DNA from 2 places in the Methylobacterium sp. A49B genome. Region 2 is predicted to be linked to the other one. Evidence: predicted binding sites of a transcription regulator. Region 2 holds the regulator's gene; the other holds the start of a gene.

Region 1 (7,694 bases), on a different contig from region 2:
CGCGTCACCCGTGGCGGCCTGGATCGCCGAGACCTGCTGGGTGATCTCACCGGTGGCTCTGGCGGTCTGCTCGGCCAGCGCCTTCACCTCGGAGGCCACGACCGCGAAGCCGCGGCCCGCCGCGCCGGCGCGGGCCGCCTCGATGGTGGCGTTCAGCGCCAGCAGGTTCGTTTGATCGGCAATCGACTTGATCATGCCGACCACCGCGTCGACCTTGCGGGCGTTCTCGGCGAGCTGCCGCATCGTCGCGTCGGTGGTCTCGGCCTGGACGGCGATCTGCTGAGCCCGTTCGGAGACGCGGCCGACCTGTCCGGAAATCTCCTGGATCGCCCCGTTCATCTGCTCGGAATTCGCCGCCACCGACGACGCCTTGTGGCGGGCGGATTCCGCCGAGTGCATCAGCCCCTCGGCTGACGTCTGCATCTCGTGGATCGCGGATCCCACCGCGTCCACGACGCGCTTCACGTCCGTCTCCATGTTCACCTGTGCGGTGACGACCGCCCAGGTCAGCATCGGGCCGATGTAGCGGCCCTTCTCGTCGTTCACGGCCGTCACCCGCAGGTTCAGGGTTTCCGGTCCGACTTTGATCTTCGTGTTATGCGGCAGCCGGCTCGCATCGGCCAGCATGCTGCGCTGATGGTGCGGATTCGTGTGGAAGACGTCGAACGAGCAGCCCAGCATCTGGTCGACCTGGACCGGCAGATGCTGCTCGATCGTGGCCAGCGTATTACGCGACGTGGCATTGAGATAATCGATCTTGAAGTCGTCGTTCAGGTCGGCGGTCATCACCGCGACCGGAACGTTGTCGATCATCGTCAAAAGTCGGGTGATCTCCTTCTTCTTTGCCGAAATGTCGGAGGCGAACTTGATGACCTTTACCGGCTGGCCCTTCGCGTCCAGGATCGGGTTGTAGGTCGCTTCCAGCCAGACGGTGGCGCCCTCCTTGTCGATCCGGGGGAACTCCCCGGTCACGTAGTGGCCGCCTTTCAGCCTGTCCCAGAACGCCGCATATTCGGCTGTCTGCGCATAAGTATCATCGGCGAAGATGCGATGATGCTTGCCGACAACCTCCGCGAGCGAGTATTTCATCACTTTGAGGAAGTTTTCATTCGCGTTCAGAACCTGACCGTCCAGTCCGAACTCGATGATGGCCAGTGATCGATCGAGCGCTTCGATCTTGGCTTGCGCCTCGCTGTACGTCGCACGCTTGAACATGATTTCGTATGCTCCAAACCGACGCCGTGTAGCGCCCGCTCGGTTAAAGATAGTCTAATCGACAGCTATTTTCGTTTTGCTCGTTCCTGCTGGCCACGAAAAACTCAAGGACGTGCGATAAGACGCGAGGTATTACTGATCATAAATTTTTATGAGGAGAAAAATTACTCGATATGCGTTTAAATATCAGAACCATCCGCGAATGCGGAAGTATACGATTGGCGCGACCGCACTCAGGAGGATGAGGGCGAGGGCGTAGGGGTAGCCGTAGGCCCAATCCAGCTCCGGCATGTGCTTGAAGTTCATGCCGTACATCGAGGCGATCAGCGTGGGCGGGACACCGACCACAGAGACCACGGTCAGGACACGGAAGACGTTGTTCTGCTCGATGTTGATGAGGCCGAGGGCGGCGTCGAGGAGGAACTGAACGTTCTCGGCCAGCCGGGTCTCGAACTCGTCGAGGGATTCGATGTCGCGCCGGATCGTGTCGAACCGGCCGTCCTCGGGCAGGCCGAGGCCGTCGCAGGCGGCCGAAACGAACGGCACGATCCGCTCCAGGCCCAGCAGGCTCGCGCGGATCTTGCCCAGCACTTTTCCCCTGTTGCTGATGCCGCGCAGGATCCGGCGCAGGGCGAGATCGCGGCGGCGGGGCGGCGGGCTCTCAAAGCGGCGGCGGTCTTTGCCGCGGACGTCGAAGTCGAAGATCCGGGTCGACAGCGAATCGAGTTCCGACGCCATGTCCTCCAGGGCGTCGGCGAGGCTGTCCACCAGCTCCTCAAGGACCACCAGGAAGATCTCGCTCGGAGTCGTGCTCCCGTCGCCGTCGGAGATCCGCTTCGCGGAAGAGTCGAAGGCGCGCAGGTCGTGGAAGCGGATCGTGACGAGATGATCCTTGGTGAGCAGGAAGCCCAGCGGCTTCAGCTGCGATGCGCTCTGCTCGAAAGTGATCATCGGCGTCGAGAGCGAGAGGCCACCTTTGACCCGGCGCAGGCGGCTCGATGTCTCGACCTCCGAAAGGGCGGCCCGGGACGGGACGCGCAGGCCAGTGGCCGCCTCGACCGCGGCGGCTTCCTCGGAGGTTGGATCATTCAGGTCAAGCCACACGGCGTCGGCCGCGACGGCGCTGCCGGGTTGCGATGCCACCGGGCCGTGGGGTCCGTGCAGGTTCAGCATCGGGGCGCGTTATCCGTGAGGGAGAAAGAGGGCGCCGCCGCGTCATCGCACCGTCGCGCGGGGGTGCGACAGCCTTGACTCGGACACGGACCGAGCCTATCTCGCCGCCGTCTTTGGCACTCGCCGAGACAGAGTGCTAACAGTCGAGTTCGCGAGCGGTCCCGCCGGCCGCATCAACGCCAACTCCAGACCTGAAGCAAGAGGGCAGCTCATGAAGTTCCGTCCGCTGCACGACCGCGTGGTCGTCCGTCGCATCGAGAGCGAGGAGAAGACCAAGGGCGGCATCATCATCCCGGACACCGCCAAGGAGAAGCCGCAGGAGGGCGAGATCGTCGCCGTCGGCCCCGGCGCCCGTGACGAGCAGGGTCGCGTCAACCCGCTCGACGTCAAGGCCGGCGACCGCGTCCTGTTCGGCAAGTGGTCCGGCACCGAGGTCAAGATCGACGGTCAGGACCTTCTGATCATGAAGGAATCCGACATCATGGGCGTCGTCGCCGTCTGATCGGATCACCCGTCATCGCCCTTTGAGGCCGTCCCGGCCTTGGGGTTCAACCAGTAGCTAAGAGGCACACAATGGCAGCGAAAGACGTTCGTTTCTCCGCCGACGCCCGCGATAAGATGCTGCGCGGCGTCGACATCCTCGCCGACGCGGTGAAGGTGACGCTCGGCCCGAAGGGTCGCAACGTCGTGATCGAGAAGAGCTTCGGCGCCCCGCGCATCACCAAGGACGGTGTGACGGTCGCCAAGGAGATCGAGCTCTCCGACCGTTTCGAGAACATGGGCGCCCAGATGGTGCGCGAAGTGGCCTCGAAGACCAACGACATCGCGGGTGACGGCACCACCACCGCGACCGTGCTGGCCCAGGCCATCGTCCGCGAGGGCGCCAAGTACGTCGCCGCCGGCATCAACCCGATGGACCTGAAGCGCGGCATCGACCTCGCCACGCAGGCTGCCGTCAAGGACATCACCTCGCGCGCCAAGAAGGTCTCGACCTCCGACGAGGTCGCACAGGTCGGCACCATCTCGTCGAACGGCGACACCGAGATCGGCCAGATGATCGCCCACGCCATGCAGAAGGTGGGCAACGAGGGCGTCATCACCGTCGAGGAGGCCAAGACCGCCGAGACCGAGCTCGACGTCGTCGAGGGCATGCAGTTCGACCGCGGCTACCTCTCCCCGTACTTCATCACGAACGCGGAGAAGATGGTCGCCGAGCTCGAGGATCCCTACATCCTCATCCACGAGAAGAAGCTCTCGTCGCTCCAGGCGATGCTGCCGGTGCTCGAGGCCGTGGTTCAGACCGGCAAGCCGCTCCTGATCATCGCCGAGGACATCGAGGGCGAGGCGCTCGCCACGCTCGTGGTCAACAAGCTCCGCGGCGGCCTGAAGGTCGCGGCCGTCAAGGCGCCGGGCTTCGGCGACCGCCGCAAGGCGATGCTTGAGGACATCGCGATCCTGACCAAGGGTCAGATGATCGCCGAGGATCTCGGCATCAAGCTCGAGAACGTGACGCTCCCCATGCTCGGCCGCGCCAAGCGCGTGCGCATCGAGAAGGAGAACACCACGATCATCGACGGCGTCGGCGAGAAGTCCGACATCGAGGGCCGTATCGCCCAGATCAAGGCGCAGATCGAGGAGACCACCTCGGACTACGATCGTGAGAAGCTCCAGGAGCGTCTGGCCAAGCTCGCGGGCGGCGTCGCGGTGATCCGCGTCGGCGGCGCGACCGAGGTTGAGGTGAAGGAGAAGAAGGACCGCGTCGACGACGCCCTCAACGCCACCCGCGCGGCGGTCGAGGAAGGCATCGTCCCGGGCGGCGGCACTGCGCTGCTGCGCGCCAAGAAGGCGGTCGCCGAGCTGAAGTCCGACATCCCGGACGTCCAGGCCGGCATCAAGATCGTGCTGAAGGCCCTTGAGGCTCCGATCCGCCAGATCGCCCAGAACGCGGGCGTCGAGGGCTCGATCGTGGTCGGCAAGATCACCGACAACACGGGCTCGGAGACCTTCGGCTTCAACGCGCAGACCGAAGAGTACGTCGACATGATCCAGGCCGGCATCGTCGATCCGGCCAAGGTGGTGCGCACTGCACTGCAGGATGCGGCTTCCGTGGCCGGCCTGCTGGTGACCACCGAGGCGATGGTCGCCGACGCGCCGAAGAAGGACAGCCCTGCCCCGGCGATGCCGGGCGGCGGCATGGGCGGCATGGACTTCTAAGTCCTCGGCCGACCTGCGAGACGAGGAGGGGCCGCCGAGAGGCGGCCCTTTTTCTTTCAGGCATCTCCCGACGCCGCTCCGATCCCCCGCGCTGAGGCGTTCACCGTTCGACGCGGCTAGCCTGGATCGGTCTGCCCTCCGTACGGCCGAGATCGGCTTCGATTTCGGCGCCGAGGCAGAAGAAGCGTTGCCGAGTCTCGGCCACCAAGGGAATCGATCGCTCGATCGCCGCGACGACCTCAGACGGGTGGTGCCTCACCATCCCGACCGTCTCGGTGCGTCGCCTATGCGGATCGTGCCGTCACCCATCAACCGGGCAGGACATCACGCCGCTGCATCCCCTGCAGCACCGACCGGCAACGTTTATTCTGGCGCAGAGGACAAACGAAAAACGGGACGGCGCGAGCCGTCCCGTTCAGAAGCCTACCTATCGGCCAAGGAAGATCGAAGCCAGTCGCTGGAGCAGGCCCCGCGGTGCGGGCGGAGGCTCGCTCTGCCCAGGACCGTCCCCGATCTAAGCGTTGGCGGCGAAGGGGTGCTGCGCGGAGTTGCGCTGCTCGGTGACCGTCGAGGCCTTCGGCTCGCCGTTCACGGCGCGCTGGATCGACAGCTTGGTCGCCTCGTAGTTGTACTTCTGGATCTTGGCGTCGTCGGCCGCCTCCCAGTGGATGAACACGCCGACCAGGATGTACAGGTCGTCGGCCTCGTCCGCCGGGATGATGCCCTCGGCCACCGCGTCCTGAACGGCCTTGGCAACGCCGTGCTGGGCCGGTCCGAACATCTGGACGGCCTGGCGGGCGTCGTTGATGGTGACCTTGTTGAACATCAGGGTGTTGGGCTTGCACGGCAGGTTCGGCGCGATGACCGCGAGCAGGCTGGTGAAGCCGTGCTTGTTGTTCACGAGGCCGTTGCAGAAAGCCGACTCGGCCGGCGAACCGCGCGGTCCGATGATGAGGTCGATGTGGGCGACCTCGTTGCCGTCGCCGACGAGCGCTTCGCCGACCTGAACCTTGGTGATCTTCGCCATTCGGTGTCTCTCCCTGGATTCCGAAATAGAGCCGCGCGCCGGGCGGTGCCGCGGCCGGGAAGCCATCCTTGTTATCGGCGCCCGACCATGCCGGCCGAGCCGGATGAGCCGAGCCGGTTGGGCCGGACAGCGCGGCGGACCCTACAGCGGGGCCCTGCGGCTCACAACCCGCGCAAGGCCCTGCAACGAAGGAATTTCTTATTGTCCGCGCGGGGAAATTTATGGAACCCGGGTGCGGTTCAGGCCAGCACGGCGCCCGCCGCCGCGAGGGCGTCCCAGAACAGGGTCGCGACCGTGAAATCCGCGCTCGTGCCGGGGTTCAGGCCGCGGGCCTTGAGCGAGGCATCGAGGGCGAGGAGCGGCGTGACCGGCTTGCAGGCCAGATCGAGTCCGGTCAGCGCCGCCTCGGCCTCCCGCCGAACGGCCTCGGCAGTCGCCGATCCCGCCTTGCGGGCAATATGGCTGTCCGGGACCGACCGCAGGTAGGCGAGATGGACCGCGCTCGTGCACCACGACGGGTCGAGCCCCGTCTCGCGGGCCGCCGACAATGCCGGAAGGCCGATCGCCGCCACGTCGGCGAAGTTGTCGACATAGGCGCGGGCGATCCGGTCTCGCCCCGCAGCCTCCGCCATGGCCTCCAGCAGGGATTTCGGCGCCGGCGCGGCGACATCGTGGTTGCCGGCCCGCCCGAGGCCGCCGGGATTGGCGAGGCGGATCGCGGCGAAGACCGCCTCGGAATCCAGGCTCTGCAGGCTGTCGAGACTGGCCGAGACCGACTGTCCTCGCTCGGCGGCGACCGCCAGCGGAGCGCAGAGCAGCAGGATGCCAAGATTCGTGTTCTGGCCCACCGCCGCCATCGTGGCGGCGACGCCGTCGCGGACGCGCGCGCCGATCCCGGTCCCCGCTTGTGCCAGGGCCGGGGCGGAGACGTCGGCGCTCGTGATGAAGTCGGCCACCACCATCCGGTGGCCGGCCGCGAAGGCGTGGACGTTGCCGGGTTTGAGGGCGTCGAGTTCCGCCAGACAGGCCGCCCGGTAGAGCGTTCCGATCAGCCCCGCGTCGAGCGTGCTGTCGCGCATGCTCATGCGACCACGAGCCTGGGACGGCTCGCGCCGCGGGCGGCGGCCAGGAACCCGCGCACCACGGCGGCGGCGATGTCGGTCTCGCAGACGGTCTGCAGACCCGACCACGCCGGCATGGAATTGACCTCCAGGATCGAGAAGCCGCCCTCCCCGTCCTCAACCAGATCGACGCCGGAATAGTCGACCCCGACGGCCGCGGCGGCGGCCTCCGCGAGTTCGGCCGCCGCCCGCGGCATCGCCCAGGTCAGCGGCCGGCCGCCCCGGTGGACGTTGGTGATCCAGCCGTCGCCCTCGCGGATCATGCCGGCGATGGCGCGCCCGTCGCAGACAAAGACCCGGTAATCGCGCCACAACCCGTCACGACGCGGAACATAGCGCTGGAGGTAGTAGACCCGCGCCACCGCCTCCTCGTCGGGCAGATCCTCCGGCCGCTCGATCAGCACGAGCCCCTCCCCCTGCGAGCCGAACAGCGGCTTGAGGACGAGCGGCGCGCCGGGCCGGGCCTCGGTCGCGACCAGGGCGGCGGCGGCCTCGCGCTTCGAGAACACCCAGGTGGCCGGCGTCGGCAGGCCGGCCCGGGCGATGAGGAGCGAGGTGGCCGCCTTGTCCACCGAGCGCTCGATGGCGGTCGGCGCGTTCCAGACGGTCACGCCCGCCGAGACCAGGGCGTGAAGGACGCCGAGGCGCATCGTCGTGGCCTCGAAGGTGCCGCCCGCGATGGTCCGCATCAGGACCCCGTCCGGAAGCGCCTCGGGAAAGCCCGGCACCCGCAGGGGCTCGCCGCCGCCGGTGACCACCGCGACGTCGGCGAGGGAGAACAGAACCGGCTCGACGCCCTGAGCCTGCAGGGCTGTGAGGAGCCGGTTTCGATGCCAAGTGCCGTTATCGGCCGCGAGTCCGATGCGCATCGGGGTCCTGATGGTTGGGAAAGGCTCGGCTCTCAGGGGTGGCCGGGACCGAGGTCGCTCGTCCGAGCAGGCGCA
Region 2 (7,694 bases):
TTACGGACCGTTGCTCGCGTGGTTCGCGAGATGAGACCTACTGCACGGCAAGATCCCCGGTGGCGGGGGCGTTCGAAGGGAAGACGGCCCGGCGTGACTGCTGACCCCAACGATGACGTCCTCAACGGCGTCCGCGTGCTCGTCGTCGAGGACGAGGCTGCCATCTCGATGCTGCTCGAGGACATGCTCCTCGATTTCGGTTGTTCGGTCGTCGGCCCGGCCGCGCGCCTGTCGTCGGCCCTCGAGATGGCGTCGCAGGAGACCTTCGAGGTTGCGATCCTGGACGTGAACGTCGCGGGCGAGCCGATCTACCCGGTGGCCGAGGCCATCGCGAAGCGCGATCTGCCGCTGGTGTTCTCCACGGGTTACGGCGGGGCGGGTATCCGCGAGCCCTTCCGGGACAGGCCCGTAGTGCAGAAGCCGTTCAGCCAAGCGGACCTGAAGCGGACGCTGATCGGCGCGATCCGCGCCGTCCGGGACTGACGGCGGCGCCTACAAGCCTTCGATCGTGAAGGCGTCGGCCACGTGGGCCGGCCATTCCCGCGCGCCGACGAACACCGCATCCGCCCGGAAGGTCATGCCGGCGCTCCAGGTATTGCGGCCGATCCAGGCCCGGACCGCGCGGGAAAAGCGGCGGCGCTTGGCCGCATCGATCGCCTCGCGGGCGTCCTCGCGCCGGGACCGGGCCTTCACCTCGACGAACGCGACGGTGTTCCAGCGCTGGACGATCAGGTCGATCTCGCCCCCCGCGACGCTCACGCGCCGGCCGACCGGCCAGTAGCCCTTGAGCATCAGGACCGCCAGCGCCAGCCACTCGGCCCGATGGCCGCGCCGATAGGCGGCGCGGTGCCGCTGCGCCCGGTCGGGGAGCGCGCCGTTCAAGGTTCGCCCCGCGCCAAAACCAGCGCCCGCGCGTAGACGAGACGACGCGGCTGCCCGGTATCGTCGGCGACGAGGCTCGCGGCATCCTTGATCGAGTGCCGCTCGAGCGCCGCACGCAGCAGCGCGTCGAGGGCGGCATCGCTGTCGGCCGTGCGCTCGGGCGCCGTGGCGGCGCCGATGATGACGACGATCTCGCCCTTCGGCGGCCCATCCTCGGCGAAGCGCGCGCTGAGGGAGCCCAATGTGTCGCGTCGGACGGTCTCATAGAGCTTGGTGAGTTCGCGGGTCACCGCGGCGGGCCGGTCGGGACCCAGCATCGCGGCGGCGTCCGCCAGCATTTCGGGGAGGCGGTGCGGCGATTCGAACAGGACCAGAGTCCCGGGGACCGGGACGAGCGCCTCCAGCCGGTTGCGCCGGGCGCCGGCCTTCTGAGGAAGGAAGCCCTCGAAGAAGAAGCGGTCCGTCGGCAGGCCGGCGGCAACCAGGGCGGTCATCACCGCCGAAGGACCCGGGACGGGCGTGATCCCGATCCCGGCCTCGATGGCGGCTTGGACGAGCTTGTAACCGGGGTCGGAGACCAGCGGCGTACCCGCATCCGACACCAGGGCCAGGGCCTCGCCGGCGCGCAGGCGGGCGACCATGCGTTCGCGCACCGCCTCGTTGGAATGCTCATGGTAGGCGAGGAGCGGGGTTGTGATGCCGTAATGAGCGAGCAGCGTCCGGGTGACCCGCGTGTCCTCGGCGAGGACCGCGTCCGCCGCCGCGAGCGTCGCCAGGGCGCGGATCGTTATGTCGCGGAGGTTGCCGATGGGCGTCGCCACGATGTGAAGGCCGGGCGCCAGGGTTTCGGCCTCGCTCGCCAGCCCGAAAGCCGTGAAGGTCGGGGTCCGCGGCCGATCCGCTCCGGGTTTGTGGGACGGGACTCTCATGTGAGGAGCAGTCCCCGGGGCGTCGAATCGGCGGGTCATCGTTGACCATGTTGCCACACCTGCCGGCTCTCGTCGCGGCAGCGGCCACCTCCAGGGGGCAAGTCCGCTGCGGCGCGTTTACATTTCCAAAGCCGATCGTCAGGCTATCCCCGCCTGCTTGAGGGAGTCCGCGCGATGGCGCGTCCGATAGGGGTGCGGGAGGGTCTTCCGCGCGCCGCCGCCCTGATCGCCGCGCTCTGCGCCGCGCTGCCGCTCCTCGGCGGTTGCCTCGCCACCGACGGCGGGCGGCGCCGGCCCTCGGCTCAGGCCGAGCTGTCACCGCCCGCGGCGGTGCCGCAGGCGCCCGCCGCAGACGCCCCGCCGACACTCGCTGCGGTGGGCGGGCAACGCATCGGCTCAGGCGCCGTGAAGGTCGCCCTGGTGCTGCCGCTCAGCGGACAAGGCGCCGCGGTGGGCGCGGCCATGCGCAACGCCGCCCAGCTCGCCTTCGACGAAGGACAACAGCCGGACCTGACGATCCTCGTGGAGGATGACCGGGGCAATCCCGACGGAGCGCGGGACGCGACGCAGGACGCCCTCCGGCAGGGCGCCGAGATCGTCCTCGGTCCTCTGTTCGCGGGGAGCGTACAGGCCGCGGCCGCAGTGGCGCGCGCCGCGGGCAAGCCGGTGATCGGATTCTCCACGGACGCCACCGTGGCGGCCCGGGGCGTCTACCTCCTGAGCTTCCTGCCCCAGCCGGAGGTGGACCGGGCGGTGGAGGACTCCGTGGCGGGAGGCAAGCGTTCCTTCGCGGCGTTGATCCCCGAGACCGCCTATGGCAACGCTGTCGAGGCCGAATTCCGCGAGGTCGTGGCGCGCCAGGGCGCCCGGGTCGCGGCCATCGAGCGATACCCCGCGGGTGCGCCCGGCCCCGCCGTGGAGCGGCTGGCGCGCGTCATCACCGGTCCCGGCGCGACGGCCGACGCCCTGTTCATCCCGGAGACCCCCGAGGGCCTGCCGGGCGTCGCGGCGGCCCTGACCAAGGCCGGCTTCTCGCCGGCCCGCGTCCGCCCGATCGGCACGGCTCTCTGGAACGAGCCGGCCCTGTTCACCCTGCCGGCCCTTCAGGGCGGCCGCTTCGCGGCCGCGGACCGGAGCGGGTTCTCCAATTTCAGCGGACGCTACCAAGCCAAGTTCGGCACCGTTCCGCCGCGCGTCGCCTCCCTCGCCTACGACGCCGTGATGCTGACCGCGGCACTGTCGCGGCAATACGGATCGCAGCGCTTCGCCGAACCCACTCTGACGAGCGGAGCGGGCTTCGCCGGAGTGGACGGCACCTTCCGGTTCCGGCCGGACGGGCAGAGCGAGCGGAGCTTGGCGGTCTACGAGATCCGCAACAACGCCACGACGACCGTGAGCCCGGCACCGCGGCTGCTGGCCAAGCCGGCGATCTGATCAGGCTGCCAATTCGGCGACCAGGGCGTTGAGGACCGGCGCGCCCCGTGCGGTCGCGGCGATGCGGCCGCCCGGCCGCCGCTCCAGCAGACCATCGCCCACCAGCATGCCGACGCGGTTGCCGTTCAGCGGCCTGCCCTTCAGGGCCGCGTACCGTGCCGGATCGATGCCTTCGGCGAGGCGCAGTCCCATGACCAGAAACTCATCGGCCTGATCGGCGGCCGAAAGCATCTCGGTCTCGACGATGCCGTGGCCGTCGCGCTCGACCCGGGCGAGCCACGCCTCCGGCGATCGCTCCGTGATGGTGCCGACCCGCCCATGGGCCGTGACGAGTCGCCCATGGGCGCCCGGACCGATCCCGGCATACTCGCCGTAGCGCCAGTACAGCAGGTTGTGGCGCGATTCCGCGCCGGGCCGGGCGTGGTTGGAGATCTCGTAGGCGGGCAGCCCGGCCCCTGCGCACAGTTCCTGCGTCACGTCGTAGAGGGCCCGCCCGGTGTCGTCGTCGGGGATCACCAGCTTGCCGGCGGCGGCGAGGCCGTGGAACGGCGTGCCGGGCTCGATCGTGAGCTGGTAGAGAGAGAGATGCTCGGCGGCCCGGTCCAGCGCTTCGCGGAGTTCGGCGCGCCACAGCTCGGGGGTCTGATCGGAGCGGGCGTAGATCAGGTCGAACGACGTGCGGTCGAAGACGGCCTGCGCGACGCGGATGGCGTCGAGCGCCTGCGCCACGTCGTGAAGGCGGCCGAGTGCCTTCAGGGCCGTATCGTCCAGCGCCTGGACGCCGAGGGAGACGCGGTTGATTCCCGCGGCCCGGTAGCCGCGGAAGCGCCCGGCCTCGACGCTCGACGGGTTGGCCTCCAGGGTGATCTCGGCGTCCGACGCCACGGTCCAGTGCGCGGCCACCGCATCGAGGAGGCCCGCGACGGTCGCGGGCTGCATCAGCGAGGGCGTGCCGCCACCGAGGAAGACGCTGGTGACGGCCCGGCCGGGCGTCCGGCCCGCGGCGTTGGCGATCTCGGCCCGGAAGGCGTCGAGGAACCGCGACTCGTCGACGCCGCCGTGCCGGACATGGCTGTTGAAGTCGCAGTACGGGCACTTCGCGGCGCAGAAGGGCCAGTGCAGGTAGATCCCGAAACCCGCATCGCGGGTAAGATGGTCCGGGCCGGTCAAGGTCATGATGGACCTGGATGTGAGGGCAGGCGGCCGGTTTGGCAATCAGGAGGCTGGGGCGAGGCAGGCCCGGCTCAGCTCCACGAAGGCCCGCGCCCGGTGCGACAGCCCCTCGCCCTTCTGCCAGTCGACGCCGTGCTTCTCGTCGGCGCTCATCTCCCCGAACGTGCGATCGTGTCCCTCGGGACGGAAGATCGGGTCGTAGCCGAATCCGGCCGTGCCTTTCGCCGCCACGAGGTCGCCGAACACCCGACCTTCGAAAAGTTCGGTGTGTCCGTCGGGCCAGGCGAGCACCAGCGCCGACACGAAATGGGCGCGGCGGGACTGCGCCCCGCGCTGATCCAACTCCGCGAAGATCCGCGCCATGGCACCGGCGAAGTCCTTGGTCGGCCCGGCCCAGCGCGCCGAGAAGATGCCGGGCGCGCCGTCGAGCGCGTCCACGCAGAGGCCGGAATCGTCGGCGAAGGCCGGGAGCCCGGTCGCGTCCGCGGCGGCCTTGGCCTTGATGAACGCGTTCTCGGCGAACATCGTGCCGGTCTCGTCCGGCTCCGGCAGCCCCAGCTCTCCGGCCGACACCGCTTCGACGCCGAACGGCGCCAGAAGCTCGCGCATCTCGGTGAGCTTGCCGGCGTTGTGGGTGGCGATCACCACCTTGCCGGTCAGCCTCCGGCCATGGCGGGGCGCGGGGCTCACGCGATCGCCTCCTTCTGGAGGGCGACCAGCCGGTCGGTCCCGGCGCGGGCGAGCCGCAGCAACTCGAGGAGCTGGTCCTCCGAGAACGGCTCCATCTCGGCGGTGCCCTGCACCTCGACGATGCCGCCCCGGCCTGTCAGCACGAAATTGGCGTCGGTCTCGGCCGCGGAATCCTCGGCGTAGTCGAGGTCGAGGACGGGCGTGCCCTTGTACAGTCCGCACGACACGGCCGCGACGTGGTCGCGCAGCGGATCGACCGAGATGATCGAGCGGGCCCGCATCCAGGTGAAGCAATCGTGGAGCGCCACCCAGGCGCCGGTGATGGCGGCTGTGCGGGTGCCGCCGTCGGCCTGGATCACGTCGCAATCTATCGTGATCTGGCGCTCGCCGATCGCCGGCAGGTTGGTGACCGCGCGGAGCGAGCGGCCGATCAGCCGCTGGATCTCCTGGGTCCGCCCCGAGGGCTTGCCGGAACCGACCTCGCGGCGGGTGCGTTCGTGCGTCGCACGCGGCAGCATGGCGTACTCGGCCGTGACCCATCCCTTGCCGGAACCGCGGAGCCACGGCGGGCCCCGCTCTTCCAGGGAGGCGGTGCAGAGCACCCGGGTGTTGCCGAAGCTGACCAGGCAGGAGCCCTCGGCGTAGCGCGAGACCGCGCGCTCCAGGCTGACGGACCGCAACTCGTCGGCGGCACGCTTGGAAGGCCGCATTGCAGGCCCTTTCTGTCGAGGAGATCGAGGGCCGGGCTCATAGGCCGAGCCGTCACCGCGGGCAAGCAGCGCCCGGCTGATCGATCCCGGCGGATTGATCCTTGCCGGCCGTCCGGACATGATCGGACCACAGGATGACCGCGTGACAGATCCGACCTTCAGAGTGACGAACGGCCAGTCCATGCAGGCGCTTGCCGCGCTCAACGAGCGTGCCCGCGAGATCTTTCGCCAGATCGTCGAGAGTTATCTGACGACGGGGGAGCCAGTGGGATCGCGCAATCTGGCGCGAATCCTTCCGATGACTCTGTCACCGGCCTCGATCCGCAATGTGATGGCGGATCTGGAGCATTCCGGTCTGATCTTCGCGCCCCACACGTCGGCCGGCCGCCTGCCGACAGAGCTGGGTCTGCGGTTCTTCGTGGACGCCATGCTCGAACTGGGCGACGTCAGCCAGGACGAGCAGGCCCGGATCGAGGCGCAGATGCGGGCGGCCGCGTCCGGCCACACCTTTGACTCGGCGCTCGCCGAGGCATCGACGATGCTGTCGGGGGTGTCGCGCGGCGCCGGCGTGGTCCTGACCACCAAGGCGAACGTGAACCTCAAGCACATCGAGTTCGTCCGCCTCGATCCCGCCCGCGCCCTGGTGATCCTGGTCTCGGACGACGGCTCCGTGGAGAACCGCCTCGTGGACCTGCCCCCGGGCCTGCCGGCAGGCGCGCTTCAGGAGGCGACCAACTTCCTCAATGCCCGGCTGCAGGGCCGCACCCTGGGATCGCTGCGCGCCGAGATCGAGGCCGGACGCAAGGCCATGAAACGTGAGCTCGACGCCATCACCGAGCGCCTCGTGGATGCCGGGCTCGCCACGCCGGTCGGCCCGTCAGAGGCGCGCCAGCTGATCGTGCGCGGACAGGCGAACCTGCTCGACGACCTGCGCGCGGTCGAGGATCTCGAGCGCATCCGGCTGCTGTTCAACGACCTCGAGACCCAGAAGGACGTCATCGACCTCCTGGCCCGTGCCGAGGGTGGCGAGGGCGTGCGGATCTTCATCGGTTCGGAGAACAAGCTGTTCTCGCTGTCCGGGTCGTCGCTGATCGCGGCGCCGTTCCGCGACGGATCGCAGAAGATCGTGGGCGTGGTCGGGGTGATCGGCCCGACGCGACTGAACTACGCCCGGATCGTGCCGATGGTCGACTATACGGCGCGGGTGGTGTCGAAATTATTGGATGGCGGACGGTAGCAGGAGCCGAACGGGCGCATCGCCCGCCCGGCCCCGGGGATCGTATGCGTCAGGCCGGGATCACGTCCACGATCTCATACGTATCGGGATCGATGATCACGATATCGTCGCGCACCAGGATGAACTCGTAGCCCTCGTATTCCGGCACCAGGGTGACGATCGCCGGCGGCAGCCGGTGCAGCGTGACCGAGCGCGGGATCGCCGTCCCAACCGCCAGCCCGAACGCCACGTCCCGGAGGGGCGAAACGCCCAGGCGGGTGATCGAGCTGCGGAACTCGGTGCGCTGCCGCGTGTCGAGACGGCCGACCGCGCCGCGAGCGGAACCGCCCTCGCGGACGCCCCCACGACCACCCCGCTCACCGGCCGCGCCGCGGCCGCCCTGGTTCGGTCCGGCACCGTCCCGGCCGCCGCGCTCGCCCGCAGCGCCGGGCTCGCGCCCGCCACGGTCTCCGCGTTCCTCGCGGTTGCCGCGATCACCACGATCGCCGCGGTCGCCGGCGCCGGGGTTGGCGCCCGGACCAGCGCGCTCGGAGGGACCGTTGCGCTCGGCGGCTCCGCCGGGCCGGCCGGGTCCCTCGGCGCCGCGACCGGCAGGTCCGCCCGGCTCGGCTCCGCGCGCACCGCCCTCGGCGCCGCCAG

The links. Region 2 encodes HrcA, which represses chaperone genes, less so after heat shock. Its sites were predicted from a motif close to GTTAGCACTCNCNNNNNGNGAGTGCTAAC; they were not measured.
Region 1: the regulator HrcA is predicted to act here: its motif matches at 2,501-2,529, upstream of groES (co-chaperone GroES).

The regions. Positions count from the first base shown of each region.
Region 1 covers NZ_JBKFBO010000117.1:294,273-301,966, reverse strand. Annotated here, with positions in the region: gene ACLBX9_RS22700 (methyl-accepting chemotaxis protein) at 1-1,215, opposite strand, end outside; gene ACLBX9_RS22695 (CorA family divalent cation transporter) at 1,402-2,388, opposite strand; gene groES (co-chaperone GroES) at 2,600-2,890, shown strand; gene groL (chaperonin GroEL) at 2,962-4,602, shown strand; gene fae (5,6,7,8-tetrahydromethanopterin hydro-lyase) at 5,117-5,629, opposite strand; gene ACLBX9_RS22675 (triphosphoribosyl-dephospho-CoA synthase) at 5,869-6,714, opposite strand; gene ACLBX9_RS22670 (ATP-grasp domain-containing protein) at 6,711-7,619, opposite strand.
Region 2 covers NZ_JBKFBO010000008.1:20-7,713, reverse strand. Annotated here, with positions in the region: gene ACLBX9_RS00520 (response regulator) at 94-483, shown strand; gene ACLBX9_RS00515 (YraN family protein) at 493-882, opposite strand; gene rsmI (16S rRNA (cytidine(1402)-2'-O)-methyltransferase) at 879-1,811, opposite strand; gene ACLBX9_RS00505 (penicillin-binding protein activator) at 1,986-3,245, shown strand; gene hemW (radical SAM family heme chaperone HemW) at 3,246-4,421, opposite strand; gene rdgB (RdgB/HAM1 family non-canonical purine NTP pyrophosphatase) at 4,461-5,108, opposite strand; gene rph (ribonuclease PH) at 5,105-5,818, opposite strand; gene hrcA (heat-inducible transcriptional repressor HrcA) at 6,000-7,055, shown strand; partial or broken gene ACLBX9_RS00480 (DUF1236 domain-containing protein) at 7,105-7,694, opposite strand, start outside.